2 regions of the Streptomyces sp. NPDC029466 genome follow, and region 2 is predicted to be linked to the other one. Evidence: riboswitches for the same ligand, from Rfam matches in the RefSeq annotation. Region 2 holds a riboswitch; the other holds the start of a gene.
What was found. Region 2 has a riboswitch for glycine ahead of gcvP (aminomethyl-transferring glycine dehydrogenase). Riboswitches for the same ligand answer to the same signal wherever they lie in the genome.
Positions count from the first base shown of each region.

Region 1 (7,400 bases), on a different contig from region 2:
TGAGCGGGTGCCAGGCACGGCCATCAGCGGCTGCGCGGATCCAGCGCGTCCCTCAGACCGTCACCGAGCAGGTTGAACGCCAGCACGGTGACGAAGATCGCGAGGCCGGGGACGATCATGTACTGAGGGTCGACCTCGTAGTACTTGACCGCCTGGTTGAGCATGCCGCCCCAGGACGCCTGGGGCGGTTGGATACCGACGCCCAGGAAGCTCAGCGCCGCCTCGAAGAGGATGTTGGAGGGGATCAGCAGCGTCGAGTAGACGATGATCGGACCCACCAGGTTGGGCAGCAGCTCACGGAAGAGGATGAACGGACCGCGTGCCCCCATGCCGCGGGCGGCGTCCACGAACTCCCGCTCGCGCAGCGACAGCGTCTGCGCGCGCACGATCCGCCCCATGTACGGCCAGTTGAAGAAGCCGATCACGAAGATCAGCACCGAGATGTGCAGCGGCAGGCCCTCCAGGCCGAAGGCGCCGCCCTGGAGCGAGGCGGAGATCGCGATGGCGAACAGCAGCAGCGGGAAGGCCAGGAAGACGTCCATCATCCGGCTGATGAAGGCGTCCACCCGCCCGCGGTAGAAGCCCGCGACCACACCGAGAACGGTGCCGATGGCGACCGACAGCAGGGTCGCGCCGAACGCCACGATCAGCGACACCCAGGAGCCCTCCAGGATCCGGGCGAGCAGATCGCGGCCGAACTTCGGGTCCACACCCAGGGGGTGGTCCCCGCTCATCCCGCCGAAGTCACCCTTGGGGAGCGTGGTGTTGGGGTCGATCAGCGACTGGTTGGGGTTGTTGGGGTCCAGCCCCAGCAGCGCCTGGATCGGGCGGGAGAGCGCGGCGAGGGCGATGAGCAGGATGACAACGATGGCACCGGCCACCGCGACCTTGTCCCGCCGGAAGCGCAGCCAGGCGATCTGACCGAGCGAGCGCCCCTCGATCCGCTTTCCTTCCACGCCTTTCAGCACCGCTTCCGGCTGCGCCTCAGCAGCTGCTCCGGTGGTCTCGATCGGTGCGGTCACGGTGCCTTTGACCCCTCTCGGCCGACAGTGGCCGGCCCCTGCCCCGCCGCGGTAGCGGCCTTCTTCACATCACTGGTGCAAGTCATGCAGGCATCGCGGAAGTTCGCGTTTTATGGAAATTCAAAAGGTGCGCGACGCCGTTCTCGGATGACGCTCGTACAAAGGCCCGACGGCCCTCTGCTGCCGGAGTCTTCATCCGATTCGCGATCAGTCACCAGCCCTGAAGGGGAAAGGATGCGTAACTGTGATGTGGTCCGCGACATTCCGTTATACGGACGAAAGTTCAGGCTGAGCGGTGTGTATACCCGTGAGAAGGGGGCTCAACTGCGGGGCGCTTGGGATGAATTCACCCCAAGCCCGGCGCCGGGACTGGCGCGCCGGGCGTCAGTACGGACGCGGGTAGCCGTAGCCGTAGGAGGGCGCGGGGGCCTGCGGCTGGACGTAGCCGTCACGGTCGAAGAAGGGGCGCGTGGAGGCCCGCATCCACATGCCGACGGGGTCGTACTCGTCGTTCATCGCGACCGTGGAGACGGGCAGACCGTCCGGAACCGCGCCGATCGACTGCTGGATCATCAACCGCACCGAATCCACCGCTGGTTGGCCGGTGTCGTACAGATCCAGACCGATCGCCAGATACGGGGCGCCCAGCGCGGGCTGCACCCACGCCCGGCGCAGCGACCGGACGGCGGGCGTCCGGTGCGCGTTCTGGGCCAGCAGCGCGTAGAACTGCGGGATGTCGATCACCGGCTCCGAGATCCGCAGCGGCCCGGCGGGCAGCCGGTCGAGGCCGCCGGCGATACGGCGCAGATCCAGCCAGGGGATGCCGACGCCGCCGCCGGGAGCATGCGGATTCAGCCACAGGCCCCAGCGGTCGGGGAAGAGCGCGGCGGCGATTTCGGTACCGGTGACCACCTCGTGGTCACGGTTCCAGCCGGACGCGGCGAGCTCGGGCGCCGAGGTCACACACGGCGCATAACCGAGGCCCTCGACCTCCATGTTTCCGTACTGCGCGTCGGGCATACCGGCCCGCCCCTGCCAGAGCAGCATCCAGACCTGGCCCGCGGCGAGCGATTGCAGCAGCGCCTCATAGGCGTCGTAACGTCCGGGCGAGACCTGCTGGAGCAGCTGCTCCAGCTGCCCGGCCGCCGCCGGCCCCTGATGCGCACCCGCGCTCACGTGGTCCGTCCCTTCTCTCCGCAGGGCACGTGAGGGTGCGCCCGCCTGTCATCCAACCAGCTTAGGGCTTGCCCTACGGGTGGTCCCGGGAGTAGAAGGGCCGCACCCGCTCCAGCATCCAGTCGGCGACCGGGTCGCCCTGGGCGAGGTCGAGCATCACGAGTTGTACGGGCCAGGGCAGCGGTACTGCGCCGAGCGCACGTCCGAGGGCTGACAGTACCGTCTCGCGGGCGGTGCCGTCGTGCAGCGCGGTGGCATCCGCCGCGACCTGAACACCGACGAACAGCGCGGGCGTGTCGCCCTCGACGCTTGCCAGGGCACGCCGGGCAGTCAGGACAATTCCGGCGCCGGAGAACTCCAGCCCGGCGGAGGCCAGGAAGTCCACCGGCTCGTCCTGCCAGTCCGGCTCGAAGAGCCGTACCCGGCCGCCGCTCGGCAGCCCCTCGAACTCCGGGTGCCCCGGCCGCCGCTCCCGGCACAGTTCGGCCACCGCGGGCGGCGGCAGCGGGACACCGACCGTGCCGTCGGGGTTGACCGCGATGCCGATCTGCGGCGGCAGACCGCGGGCGAACTCCCGGGCCGGGGCGACGGTGAAGGACATATGCGAGCCGATCACCCGCAGGAATTCCTGTTCGGAGCTGTAGACCGGGACGTAGTGCGCCCCGTCGAGCTCGACGGTGGGCAGATCGAGGCCGCGGGCGCCGGGACCCGCGCTCTCCGGGCCGCCGCCCTCGGGCAGCGGCACCCACAGCCGGCTACGGCCGAGGACCTCGACGATCCGGCCGCCGGCGCCCGGGTGTCCGACCGACGCGGACAGCACCTCTTCGAGCTCGTTCGCCGGCCATGCCAGCTGCGGTATCCCCTGCTCCGGAAATGTCATTCGTCCCACCCGTTCCAAACCGCGCCATCTGGCCAAAGACCCTAGACGAGAAGGCGCGCGATGTGGTGTGCGGGGGCGTGCCCGGGCGCATCAGTGGAAGGCGAGGGTCTCCAGCGCGCTCGCCGCCCGCCGGTCGAGGAGGACGGCGGAATGGAAGCCCTTCGGCAGCCGGGACGATTCCGCGGCGCCGACCAGCCGGCCCACCGCCCCGCGGTGCCGGGCGAAGGCGTACCCCGACACCCCGCGGCCCCGTGACTCCTGACCGGAAAGCGCCACCTCGGGCGCCACATCGAGCAGCACCAGATGCGCCCCGCGGCCGCCGCGCCGGGCCGCGCGCGCGATCCAGCGGCGCACCCACGCCAGCGTCCCGCAGTCGTGCACCACCACACTGGCGCCGGAGCGCAGCGCCCGACCCAGGGTCAGATAGTGGGCGGCCCGGACCAGCGGGCGGTAGAGCCCGTACGGCAGCCGGCGCAGCCTGCCGTGCTCCCAGCGCTCGCGGACGTCCTGGGAATCGATGCGGTGCACGACGGCGCCGTGCCCGTCCAGCGACGGCACGACCCGATGCATCAGGGTGCTCTTGCCGCTGCCCGGCAGGCCGGAGACCACCACCAGGTCGCCGGCCGGGAACCGCAGCTCGGTGGCGCCGGGCGGGCGCCGCTCGCCCCGCAGGTCCACGACCGCGGTGCGGCGTCCGGGCCGGATGACGGCCCGCCGCGCACGGCCGGGCCGGGACATGGCGGCGGACGGCGCCGTCGGCACGACGTCCGGGGGCACGACCCCTGAAGTCGCCCCGAATGCCGCTTCGCTGTGCACCGTGATCGCCCTCCCCGCCCGTTCTGGTCCGGTTCGCGTCCGTCCCCTACCCGCAGAGTGTCAAGAAAAGGTAATGCCCATCAAGGTGATTGTCCGATCTGCCCACGTCGTGGGCGGGGCGGCGGCGGGGGCTCCTTTATCCGGCGATCCCGTGCAATGATGTGGCCGCCACGTGCACATCACAGCTCACCTGTGCACCGCCAACTGCATACCGGCCGCTTGAACCCGCGCGGGAGAGTCCCCGGCCGCCACGGCGGGGCGCCGAAGGAGCAAGTCCTCCCTTGAATCTCTCAGGCCCCTATACCGCACGGGCGAGGCAGATCTGAAAAGCGAGCCGCTGCCCGGCTGACGGGGGCGGCTCCACCCAAGGTGCAAACCGGGTCCGTTCGCGGGATACCGGTGAACCTCTCAGGTTCCGATGACAGATGGGGAGAACGTCTTGTCACCCCTGCCTGGGAGCCCAGAACCATGACTGATGCCCCCCGCCGTACCGCGCTGGATGCCACCCATCGCGCGCTCGGCGCGACCATGACCGACTTCGCCGGCTGGGACATGCCGCTGCGCTACAGCAGCGAGCGGGACGAGCATGTCGCCGTCCGTACCCGCGCCGGACTCTTCGACCTCTCCCACATGGGTGAGATCACCGTCACCGGGCCGCAGGCCGCCGACCTGCTCGACTACGCGCTGGTCGGCAACATCGGCGGCGTCAAGACGGGCCGCGCCCGCTACACCATGATCTGCGAGGACAAGGGCGGCATCCTCGACGACCTGATCGTCTACCGCCTCGCCGACCAGGAGTACATGGTCGTCGCCAACGCCTCCAACGCCCAGGTGGTGCTGGACGCGCTCACCGCTCGGGCGGGCGGCTTCGACGCCGCGATCCGCGACGACCGGGACGCCTACGCACTGCTCGCGGTGCAGGGCCCGGAGTCCCCCGGCATCCTCAAGAAGCTGACGGACGCCGATCTGGACGGTCTGAAGTACTACGCGGGGCTGCCCGGCACGGTCGCCGGGGTGCAGGCGCTGATCGCCCGTACCGGCTACACCGGTGAGGACGGCTTCGAGCTGTTCGTCCGGCCGGCCGACGCGGTCGCCCTCTGGGAGGCGCTGACCGAGGCGGGCAAGGACGCCGGTCTGGTGCCCTGCGGGCTGTCCTGCCGGGACACCCTGCGCCTGGAGGCGGGCATGCCGCTCTACGGGCACGAGCTGACCACCGCGACGACGCCGTTCGACGCGGGCCTGGGCCGGGTCGTGAAGTTCGAGAAGACCACCAACGGCGGGGACTTCGTGGGCCGCGAGGCCCTGGCCGAGGCCGCCGAGCGCGCCGAGACCCGGCCGCCGCGCAAGCTGGTCGGGCTGATCGCCCAGGGCCGCCGGGTGCCGCGGGCCGGATACCCGGTCGTCACGGCCGACGGCACGGTCATCGGCGAGGTCACCTCCGGGGCCCCGTCCCCCACGCTCGGCAAGCCGATCGCCATCGCCTATGTCGACGCGGCCTACGCCACCGCGGGCACGGAGGGTGTCTGCGTGGACATCCGTGGAAGCCATGAGCCGTACGAGGTCACCGCGCTGCCGTTCTACAAGCGGCAGAAGTAACCGTTCCTCCACGGCAGGCGGCGGCGCGCGCCCGCGCGTCTCACCGCGCAAGACGTTCCCCCGGACTTCGTCCGGGTGGTGCCCCCCTTCACGATCACACCCTCGCGTACAGGAGAATCGAGCCATGAGCAACCCCCAGCAGCTGCGCTACAGCAAGGAGCACGAGTGGCTGTCGGGCGCCGAGGACGGCGTCTCGACGGTCGGCATCACCGAGCACGCGGCCAACGCGCTCGGCGACGTCGTCTACGTACAGCTCCCTGAGGTCGGCTCCACGGTCGCGGCGGGCGAGACCTGCGGTGAGCTGGAGTCGACGAAGTCGGTCAGCGACCTCTACTCGCCCGTCGACGGTGAGATCGCCGAGATCAACGAGGATGTCGTCAACGACCCCTCGCTGGTGAACTCCGCCCCGTTCGAGGGCGGTTGGCTGTTCAAGGTGAAGATCAGCGGCGAGCCGGGCGACCTGCTCTCGGCCGACGAGTACGCCGCCTTCATCCAGAGCTGAGCCCCCGGCTCTCCCCCGCTCCCGGGCCTGCCCGGACGGGAGCCCCGACCGCCACCGCCCGCGCGGAAGCTCCCCCGGACCCCGTCCGGTAAGGCCCCTCGCGCCCCTGACTCCCCAGGAACACTCATGTCGCTTCTCAACAGCTCCCTCCATGAGCTCGACCCCGACGTCGCCGCCGCCGTCGACGCCGAGCTCCACCGCCAGCAGTCCACCCTCGAAATGATCGCGTCGGAGAACTTCGCTCCGGTCGCCGTCATGGAGGCCCAGGGCTCCGTCCTCACCAACAAGTACGCCGAGGGCTACCCCGGCCGCCGCTACTACGGCGGCTGTGAGCACGTCGACGTGGTCGAGCAGATCGCCATCGACCGCATCAAGGCGCTCTTCGGTGCCGAGGCCGCCAACGTCCAGCCGCACTCGGGCGCCCAGGCCAACGCCGCGGCCATGTTCGCGCTGATCAAGCCGGGCGACACCATCCTGGGTCTCAACCTCGCCCACGGCGGGCACCTGACCCACGGCATGAAGATCAACTTCAGCGGCAAGCTCTACAACGTGGTGCCGTACCACGTCGACGAGAAGACCAACCTGGTCGACATGGAGGAGGTCGAGCGCCTCGCCAAGGAGCACCGCCCCAAGCTGATCGTGGCCGGCTGGTCCGCCTACCCCCGCCAGCTCGACTTCGCCGCCTTCCGCCGGATCGCGGACGAGGTCGGCGCCTACCTGATGGTCGACATGGCGCACTTCGCCGGTCTGGTGGCGGCGGGCCTGCACCCCTCCCCCGTGCCGCACGCCCACGTGGTCACCACCACCACCCACAAGACCCTCGGCGGCCCCCGCGGCGGTGTGATCCTCTCCACCCAGGAGCTCGCCAAGAAGATCAACTCCGCGGTCTTCCCGGGCCAGCAGGGCGGGCCCCTGGAGCACGTGATCGCCGCCAAGGCCGTCTCCTTCAAGGTCGCCGCCTCCGACGACTTCAAGGAGCGCCAGCAGCGCACCCTGGACGGCGCCCGCATCCTGGCCGAGCGCCTGGTGCAGGACGACGTCAAGCAGCACGGCGTCTCGGTCCTGTCCGGCGGCACCGACGTCCACCTCGTCCTGGTCGACCTGCGCGACTCCGAGCTGGACGGCCAGCAGGCCGAGGACCGCCTCCACGAGGTCGGCATCACGGTCAACCGCAACGCCATCCCGAACGACCCCCGCCCGCCGATGGTCACCTCCGGCCTGCGCATCGGCACCCCGGCCCTGGCCACCCGTGGCTTCCAGGCCGAGGACTTCCGCGAGGTCGCCGACATCATCGCCGAGGCCCTCAAGCCCAGCTACGACGCCGACGCCCTCAAGGCCCGGGTCACCGCGCTCGCGGACAAGTTCCCGCTCTACCCGTCGCTGTGACCCGTCACCTCCGCTGAACCCC
Region 1 covers NZ_JBVHZH010000012.1:61,443-68,842, reverse strand. Annotated here, with positions in the region: gene ACZ4XD_RS12505 (ABC transporter permease) at 24-1,022, opposite strand; gene ACZ4XD_RS12500 (enhanced serine sensitivity protein SseB C-terminal domain-containing protein) at 1,407-2,198, opposite strand; gene ACZ4XD_RS12495 (enhanced serine sensitivity protein SseB) at 2,272-3,078, opposite strand; gene ACZ4XD_RS12490 (AAA family ATPase) at 3,169-3,855, opposite strand; glycine riboswitch at 4,115-4,210, shown strand; glycine riboswitch at 4,211-4,329, shown strand; gene gcvT (glycine cleavage system aminomethyltransferase GcvT) at 4,363-5,490, shown strand; gene gcvH (glycine cleavage system protein GcvH) at 5,615-5,992, shown strand; gene glyA (serine hydroxymethyltransferase) at 6,119-7,378, shown strand.
Region 1: another riboswitch for glycine. It lies ahead of gcvT (glycine cleavage system aminomethyltransferase GcvT); the one in region 2 lies ahead of gcvP (aminomethyl-transferring glycine dehydrogenase).

Region 2 (7,400 bases):
AAAAGCACCTTCCACAGCGGACCGGATTTCACCTTGCCAGAAATCCACAAGGCCGGTAGCAGAAACACTTTCAGAACATACGTCGTATAAACTCCGGTGACGAGGAAGAGACTTGGCGCCCAGCGTCTCGGTGATCTCACCGACACCGGGCTCAGCGGCTGCCCCCGCCCGGCCGCCGCCCCGGCCGGCCACGCTCTGACCCCGCCCGCAGACAACGCCGTTTGCACCCGCCACGCTCCACCGTGTCTCCGAGCCACGCTGCACCGTGTCTCCGAAGTGAGAGGCGACCCATCATGCCGCTGCACCTCCCCCCTGCCCCCGCACCCGCCCTGCGCAGCGTTCTCACCGCTCTCGGCTCCCCCACAGCGGTCGGCGAGGCCCCGGTCCCCGCGCTGCGCGCCCATCAGGGTCCGCTCAGCCCCGACCACCCGCTGCCCGTCCATGTCTGGGACGACGTCAGCCGGGCCGGTGGCACCCCGCACACCCGACTGGCCGGATGGCGCTTCCTGGTCCGCGGCGGGGAGCGGGCCGTGGCGACCGCCGAGGCGGTGCTCACCGCGGACGGCTGGACGTTCGGGCGCTTCTGTGGCGGCCCCTACGTCGCCGCGACCGAGCAGGCACTGGCCCAGGCCGAGTCACTCGCCACGCCCTACCAGCCGCGACTGCTGTCCGTCCCCGAGCTGTACATGCTCACGCTGTGGCTGCATCACGACCTCACCTCCGACGGCGCCCAGGGGCTGCCCGCGCCCGGCGACCTGCTCGTACCGCTGGCGCCCGCCCCGCCGGGTATCGCCGCGCACCGTCCGCAGCGCATCGCCGATCTGCTCCCCCGGCTCACCCTGCGGCTCACGCCCGCCCCGCTCCTGGCCGAACCGGCCTGATCCACCGGCGCCGGCCCGGATCCCCGCACCGCTTCGGGCGCCCGCCGCCCCGCCCGAGCATGCCCCGCGACCCCGTCCGGTCACGGGGCGCTCTGCCGTGCTCACCCAGGCGGCCTAGTCCGCGGATACCACTCCCAACCCTCTTGGGGAGGAGTGCAATTGGGAGCAACCGCCCGCATGGGTGACGCGTCCCTACCGAGTGAGTACCGCTGCTGCGAAATCCCTGCGGAATCCCGTCCGTGGGGCAACACTGGGACCGACCGACAGAAACGGGGGAGCGGCCATGAACACCTCATCGAGCCGCACGACGACGTTCACTTCACCGCAGCGAAAGACAACTTCCATGTGTCAGCACCAACCGCCATGCCCGTCCGCAGACTCCACCGACCGGGAGGCCGCACACCTTGTGGCGCACCATCCGGAGCAGGGCTGGAGCCTGCTCTGCAACGGCGTCCTGCTCTTCGAGGACACCGGTGAGCTGCTCCCCGACGGGCAGGTCATCGCCCCGCACCGCGCCCGGGTCATCGCCGCGGCCTGACCCGCCGCGCCTGCCACGAACCACAGGGCCCCCGGCAGATCTGCCGAGGGCCCTTGATGCTGCCGTGACTCAGTTGTCGTACTCCTCCAGCGGCGGGCAGGAGCAGACCAGGTTACGGTCGCCGAAGGCACCGTCGATGCGGCGCACCGGCGGCCAGTACTTCTCCGCGGCGTCGACACCGGCCGGGAAGACGGCCTCCTCGCGGGAGTACGGGTGCGCCCAGTCGCCGCCGAGCGCGCCCGCGGTGTGCGGGGCGTTGCGCAGCGGGTTGTCGTCCTTGTCCCACTCCCCCGAGCCGACCTTCTCGATCTCCGCGCGGATGGCGATCATCGTGTCGCAGAACCGGTCCAGCTCGGCGAGGTCCTCGCTCTCGGTCGGCTCGATCATCAGCGTGCCGGCCACGGGGAACGACATCGTCGGCGCGTGGAAGCCGTAGTCGATCAGCCGCTTGGCCACATCGTCGATGCTCACCCCGGTCGCCTTGGTCAGCGGCCGGACGTCGATGATGCACTCGTGCGCCACCAGGCCGCCGGGGCCGGTGTAGAGCACCGGGTAGTGCGGCTCCAGCCGCTTGGCGATGTAGTTGGCGCTGAGGACCGCCACCTGAGTGGCGCGCTTGAGCCCGTCGCCGCCCATCAGCCGGACGTACGCCCAGGAGATCGGCAGGATGCCCGCCGAGCCCCAGGGAGCCGCGGAGATCGGTCCCACGCCCGTCTCGGGGCCCGCGGTGGGCTGAAGCGGGTGGTTGGGCAGGTACGGCGCCAGGTGGGCGCGTACGCCGACCGGGCCGACACCGGGGCCACCGCCGCCGTGCGGGATGCAGAAGGTCTTGTGCAGGTTCAGATGCGAGACATCGCCGCCGAACTTGCCCGGCTCCGCGAGCCCGACCAGCGCGTTGAGGTTGGCGCCGTCCACGTAGACCTGACCGCCGGCCTCGTGCACCGCCGCGCAGATCTGGGTGATGTGCTCCTCGAAGACACCGTGCGTGGAGGGGTAGGTCACCATCAGGACCGCGAGCTCGTCCCGGTGCTTCTCGATCTTGGCGTGCAGATCGTCGGTGTCGACCTCGCCGTCCTCACCGGTCTTGACGACGACGACCTTCATCCCGGCCATCACGGCGCTGGCGGCGTTGGTGCCGTGCGCCGAGGACGGGATCAGGCAGACCGTACGCTGCTCGTCGCCGTTGGCGCGGTGGTAGGCACGGACGGCCAGCAGACCGGCCAGCTCGCCCTGCGAGCCGGCGTTCGGCTGGATGGAGACCTTGTCGTAGCCGGTGACCGTGGCCAGCCGCTCCTCCAGCTCCTGGATCAGCGTGAGGTAGCCCTCAGCCTGGTCGGCCGGCGCGAACGGGTGCAGCTGACCGAACGCGGGCCAGGTGACCGGCTCCATCTCGGTGGTGGCGTTCAGCTTCATCGTGCAGGAGCCGAGCGGGATCATGCCGCGGTCCAGCGCGTAGTCCTTGTCGGCGAGGGTGCGCAGGTAGCGCAGCATCGCGGTCTCGGAGCGGTACTCGTGGAAGACCGGGTGGGCGAGGTAGTCGTCGTTGCGCAGCAGCCCCTGCGGCAGCGCGTCGGCGGCGGCCGCGTCCAGCTGCTCGACGTCGCCGGACACCCCGAAGGCGCTCCAGACGCCGGCCAGCTGCGCCCGCCCGGTGGTCTCGTCACAGGCGATGCCGACCAGGTCTGCGTCGATCTGCCGGAGGTTGACACCGGCCTCGCGGGCGGCGGCGACGACCTCGGCGGCCCGGCCGGGCACCCGCGCGGTCAGCGTGTCGAAGTACGTGCCGTGCGCGATCTCCACCCCGCCGGCCCGCAGGCCCTCGGCGAGGATCGCGGCGTAGCGGTGGGTGCGGCGGGCGATGGTCCGCAGGCCCTCGGGGCCGTGGTAGACCGCGTACATGCCGGCCATGACGGCGAGCAGCACCTGCGCGGTGCAGATGTTGCTGGTGGCCTTCTCCCGGCGGATGTGCTGCTCACGGGTCTGCAGCGCCAGGCGGTAGGCCTTGTTGCCGTCGGCGTCGACGGAGACGCCCACCAGACGGCCGGGAAGGCTGCGGGCGAACTGATCACGGACGGCCATGAAGCCGGCGTGCGGTCCGCCGAAGCCCATCGGAACGCCGAAGCGCTGGGTGGTGCCGACGGCGATGTCCGCGCCGAGCTCACCGGGCGAGGTGAGCAGCGTCAGGGCGAGCAGATCGGCGGCGACGGTGACGATGGCGCCCAGCTCGTGCGCCTGCTCGATGACGGCGCGGGGGTCCCGCACCGCGCCGGAGGCACCCGGGTACTGAAGCAGCACGCCGAACACTCCGCGCTCGGCGATCTCGGCCGGAATGCCGTCGGACAGATCCGCGACCACGACCTCGACGCCGGTGGGCTCCGCACGGGTCTCGATCACGGCGATGGTCTGCGGCAGACAGTCGGCGTCGACCAGGAAGACGCCCTTCTTGACCTTGCCGACCCGGCGGGAGAGCGCCATCGCCTCGGCGGCGGCGGTGCCCTCGTCCAGGAGCGACGCACCGGAGGTGGGCAGTCCGGTCAGGTCGGCGACCATCGTCTGGAAGTTCAGCAGCGCCTCCAGGCGGCCCTGCGAGATCTCCGGCTGGTAGGGCGTGTACGCCGTGTACCAGGCCGGGTTCTCCATGACATTGCGCAGGATCACCGGCGGGGTGAACGTGCCGTAGTAGCCGAGACCGATCATGGGCGCCAGGACCTCATTGCGGTCCGCCAGGCTCTTCAGCTCCTGGAGCACCTCGGCCTCGGTACGGGCCTGCGGCAGGCCGAGCGTCTCGGCGCTCTTGATCACATCGGGTACGGCGGTGGCGGTGAGCTCGTCCAGCGACCCGAAACCGATGTGCGCGAGCATCTTCGCCTGCGCCGCGTGGTCGGGACCGATGTGCCGGCGCTCAAAGGGGGTGCCGCGTTCCAGCTCGGTCAAGGAGATGCGATTGGTGGTCATCTGCGGGGGCCTCCTGGTCGGTACGACCTACGAGGGGCACCACGGCACGGGTGCCCGGACGGCCTCCCCCTCTGTCATTCAACCTGAGAGCTTCACCGGCCCGCGGGTGGCGGCCCGGCTTTCACCGTCGGTGAGGAGGGGTCCCGGCGCTGTGCCTTCCGTGGCCCGCCCTGCTTTCCAGAGTGACCTCGTCCATGCGGTACGTGTGCCTGAGAGATTCCGGGGAGGATTTGCTCCTTCGGCGCCCTCGTCGCGAACGACAAGGACTCTCCCGCACGGGGTCTGCGGCCATTCGCCAGCCTACCAGCGTGGCTCTCGAAGGCTCCTTCGAGTGGCCGGGGCATGAAATGTGCCGTTTGGTAGTTGTCAGAGGGCAGTTGCGACCAATTGGAGGGGCCGTGCAAACCGATATCGATCCCCGAAGCCTGATCGGCCGCAAAGCGTTCGACCGTAATGGCGCGAAAATAGGGACCATCGACGAGGTCTACCTCGACGATGCGACGGGGGAACCGGAGTGGGCGGCCGTACGCACCGGACTCTTCAGCCGGGACGCGTTCGTCCCGCTGGAGCCCAGCAAAATGGTCGGTGAAGGCCTGCACATCCCTTACGACCGCAAGCTGATCAAGGACGCGCCGGACTTCGGCGTGGGCCGCCATCTCTCCCCTGAGCAGGAACTTCAGCTCTATCACCACTACCGTCTGGATATTTCCTCCCCGACCGATCCGGTGTCTCCCGGCTCCGGCGACAAGAACTTCGGCAAGATCGCCGGCTCGGACGACTGACCGTCGGCCGGCGCCCCGCCCACCAGCGGCAGGGGCTCCCCCGGCCGCAGCGCCGGGTCCTCGACAGCAAAGGTCCGCACCCTCCCCGGTGCGGACCATGGCGTTTCGAAGCGGACGGTCACTCTCCCCACCCCGCTCCCCTGCACCCAGCCCGCCCCGTACTGGTCGTGGACCACGTCCAGCCCCGGATACCAGCGCCGCGGCCGCTCCTCCTCGGCCTCGTCCGACTCCCGCTCGCCTGCGGCCTGCTCCAGCGCCGCCGCGGTCGCGGCTTCCGCCGCCTCCCGCTCCGTCGCCGCCTGGGCGAACAGATCCCCTTGTGTGAAGTCCGCCAGCCCGCTGACCCCCACACCCAGCAGCCGCACCCCGCCCGTGGTGTCCACCGTCTCCAGCAGGCGCACAGCGGCCTCCCGTATCACCGCCGGATCGTCGGTCGGCCCCCGGAGCGTCTCGGAACGGGTCAGCGTCGAGAAGTCGTAGTTGCGCACCTTGATGACCACCGTGCGCCCGGAGCGCCCGGCCGCCCGCAGCCGTTGTACGCACCGGTCCGCCAGCCGCAGCACCTCGTTCCGCACCCGCATCCGGTCGGTGAGGTCGACCTCGAAGGTGTCCTCGACGGAGATGGACTTCGCGTCCCGCTCCGCCACCACGGGCCGGTCGTCCTGCCCCAGCGCCATCGCGTACAGCCCCGCGCCGTGTGCCCTGCCCAGCAGTCGCACCAGCTCGGCCTCACCGGCCTCCGCGGTCTCCGCGACGGTGTGGATCCCGGCCCGGCGCAGCGTCTCGGCCGTCGCGGGGCCCACCCCGGGCAGCGTCCGCACCGTCATCGGGCCCAGCAGCTCCCGTTCGGTGCCCGGCTCGATCACCACCAGCCCGTTCGGCTTGGCCGCCTCGGACGCGATCTTCGCCAGCATCTTGGCCCCGGCCAGCCCCACCGAGCCGGTCAGCCCCGTCGCCGACCGGATGTCCCGCCGCAGCCGCTCCCCTACGGCCCGCACGGCCGCCGTCTCGGCCGGGACGCCACCCGCCTCCAGGTCGACGAACGCCTCATCCAGGCTCAGCGGCTCCACCAGCGGCGACAGGGCATGCAGCAGCTCCATCACCACATCACTCACTTGGCGGTAGAGCGTGAAGCGCGGACTGAGATAGGCGGCGTTGGGACACAGTCGACGCGCCTGGGCCGTCGGCATCGCGGAACGGACCCCGAAGACCCGGGCTTCGTACGAGGCCGTGGAGACCACGCCACGCACGCCGACCCCGCCGACCACCACGGGCTTACCGCGCAGGCTCGGCTTGGCCGCCTGCTCGGCGGCCGCGAAGAACGCATCCATGTCCAGATGCAGGATGGTCGGGGCAGGTCTCACATCTCCGATGCTGCCCCATGCCACTGACAATCGGCCCGATGCCGGGCCGCGCGCTCCGCCGGGGTCTCAGCCCGCCCGGTTGCGCCGCCGCGCCAGCTCGTCGTGCGGGTTCTTCCCGACCAGCGTCTCGCCGGTGTCCACCCGCTCCCCGTGGAGCTGCGACAGCGCGCCCTCCACGTCCCGCCACACCACGCCCACGGCGATCCCGAAAACGCCCTGACCGCCCTGGAGCAGGTCCACGACCTGGTCGGGCGAGGTGCACTCGTAGACCGTCGCGCCATCGCTCATCAGCGTCATCCGCGTCAGATCCGCCAGCCCGCGCGAGCGCAGATGCTGGACCGCGGTGCGGATGTTCTGGAGCGACACCCCGGTGTCCAGCAGCCGCTTGACGATCTTCAGGACCACGACGTCCCGGAAGCTGTAGAGCCGCTGGGTGCCGGAGCCATAGGCCGGCCGGATGCTCGGCTCCACCAGGCCCGTACGCGCCCAGTAGTCGAGCTGCCGGTAAGTGATGCCCGCTGCCGCACAGGCGGTCGGGCCGCGATAGCCGATGTTCTGAGCCTCGCAGTCCCCCGACACCGCCGCGGCCGGTGCCGGGGCAGGGTTCGCTGCTGCGCCCGAGTGGAGCGGCAACGCCCCTTCCGCCGCCATACCGTCGCCGGTGATTGCCACGCCGCCCTCCGTCCTCCACGTCCCGGACGGGACCTGCCACATCGACGGTATGCAGTCACTCGGGGTGCGTCAACGATCGCCGCGCTCGCCACGCCGAGTGATAATCACCCTACGAGTGGTTTCTCGTGACCTCGCGCGGGGAAGGGCTGACTGTTTGGCCGGAAACAGGCGGTTCGCCTGGCCGATATTACTGGCTGTTGGTCCCGAA
Region 2 covers NZ_JBVHZH010000045.1:8,060-15,459, reverse strand. Annotated here, with positions in the region: gene ACZ4XD_RS29255 (hypothetical protein) at 294-881, shown strand; gene ACZ4XD_RS29250 (DUF5999 family protein) at 1,225-1,419, shown strand; gene gcvP (aminomethyl-transferring glycine dehydrogenase) at 1,489-4,374, opposite strand; glycine riboswitch at 4,562-4,658, opposite strand; gene ACZ4XD_RS29240 (PRC-barrel domain-containing protein) at 4,773-5,156, shown strand; gene ACZ4XD_RS29235 (DNA polymerase IV) at 5,066-6,520, opposite strand; gene ACZ4XD_RS29230 (MerR family transcriptional regulator) at 6,587-7,192, opposite strand; gene ACZ4XD_RS29225 (bifunctional nuclease family protein) at 7,380-7,400, opposite strand, start outside.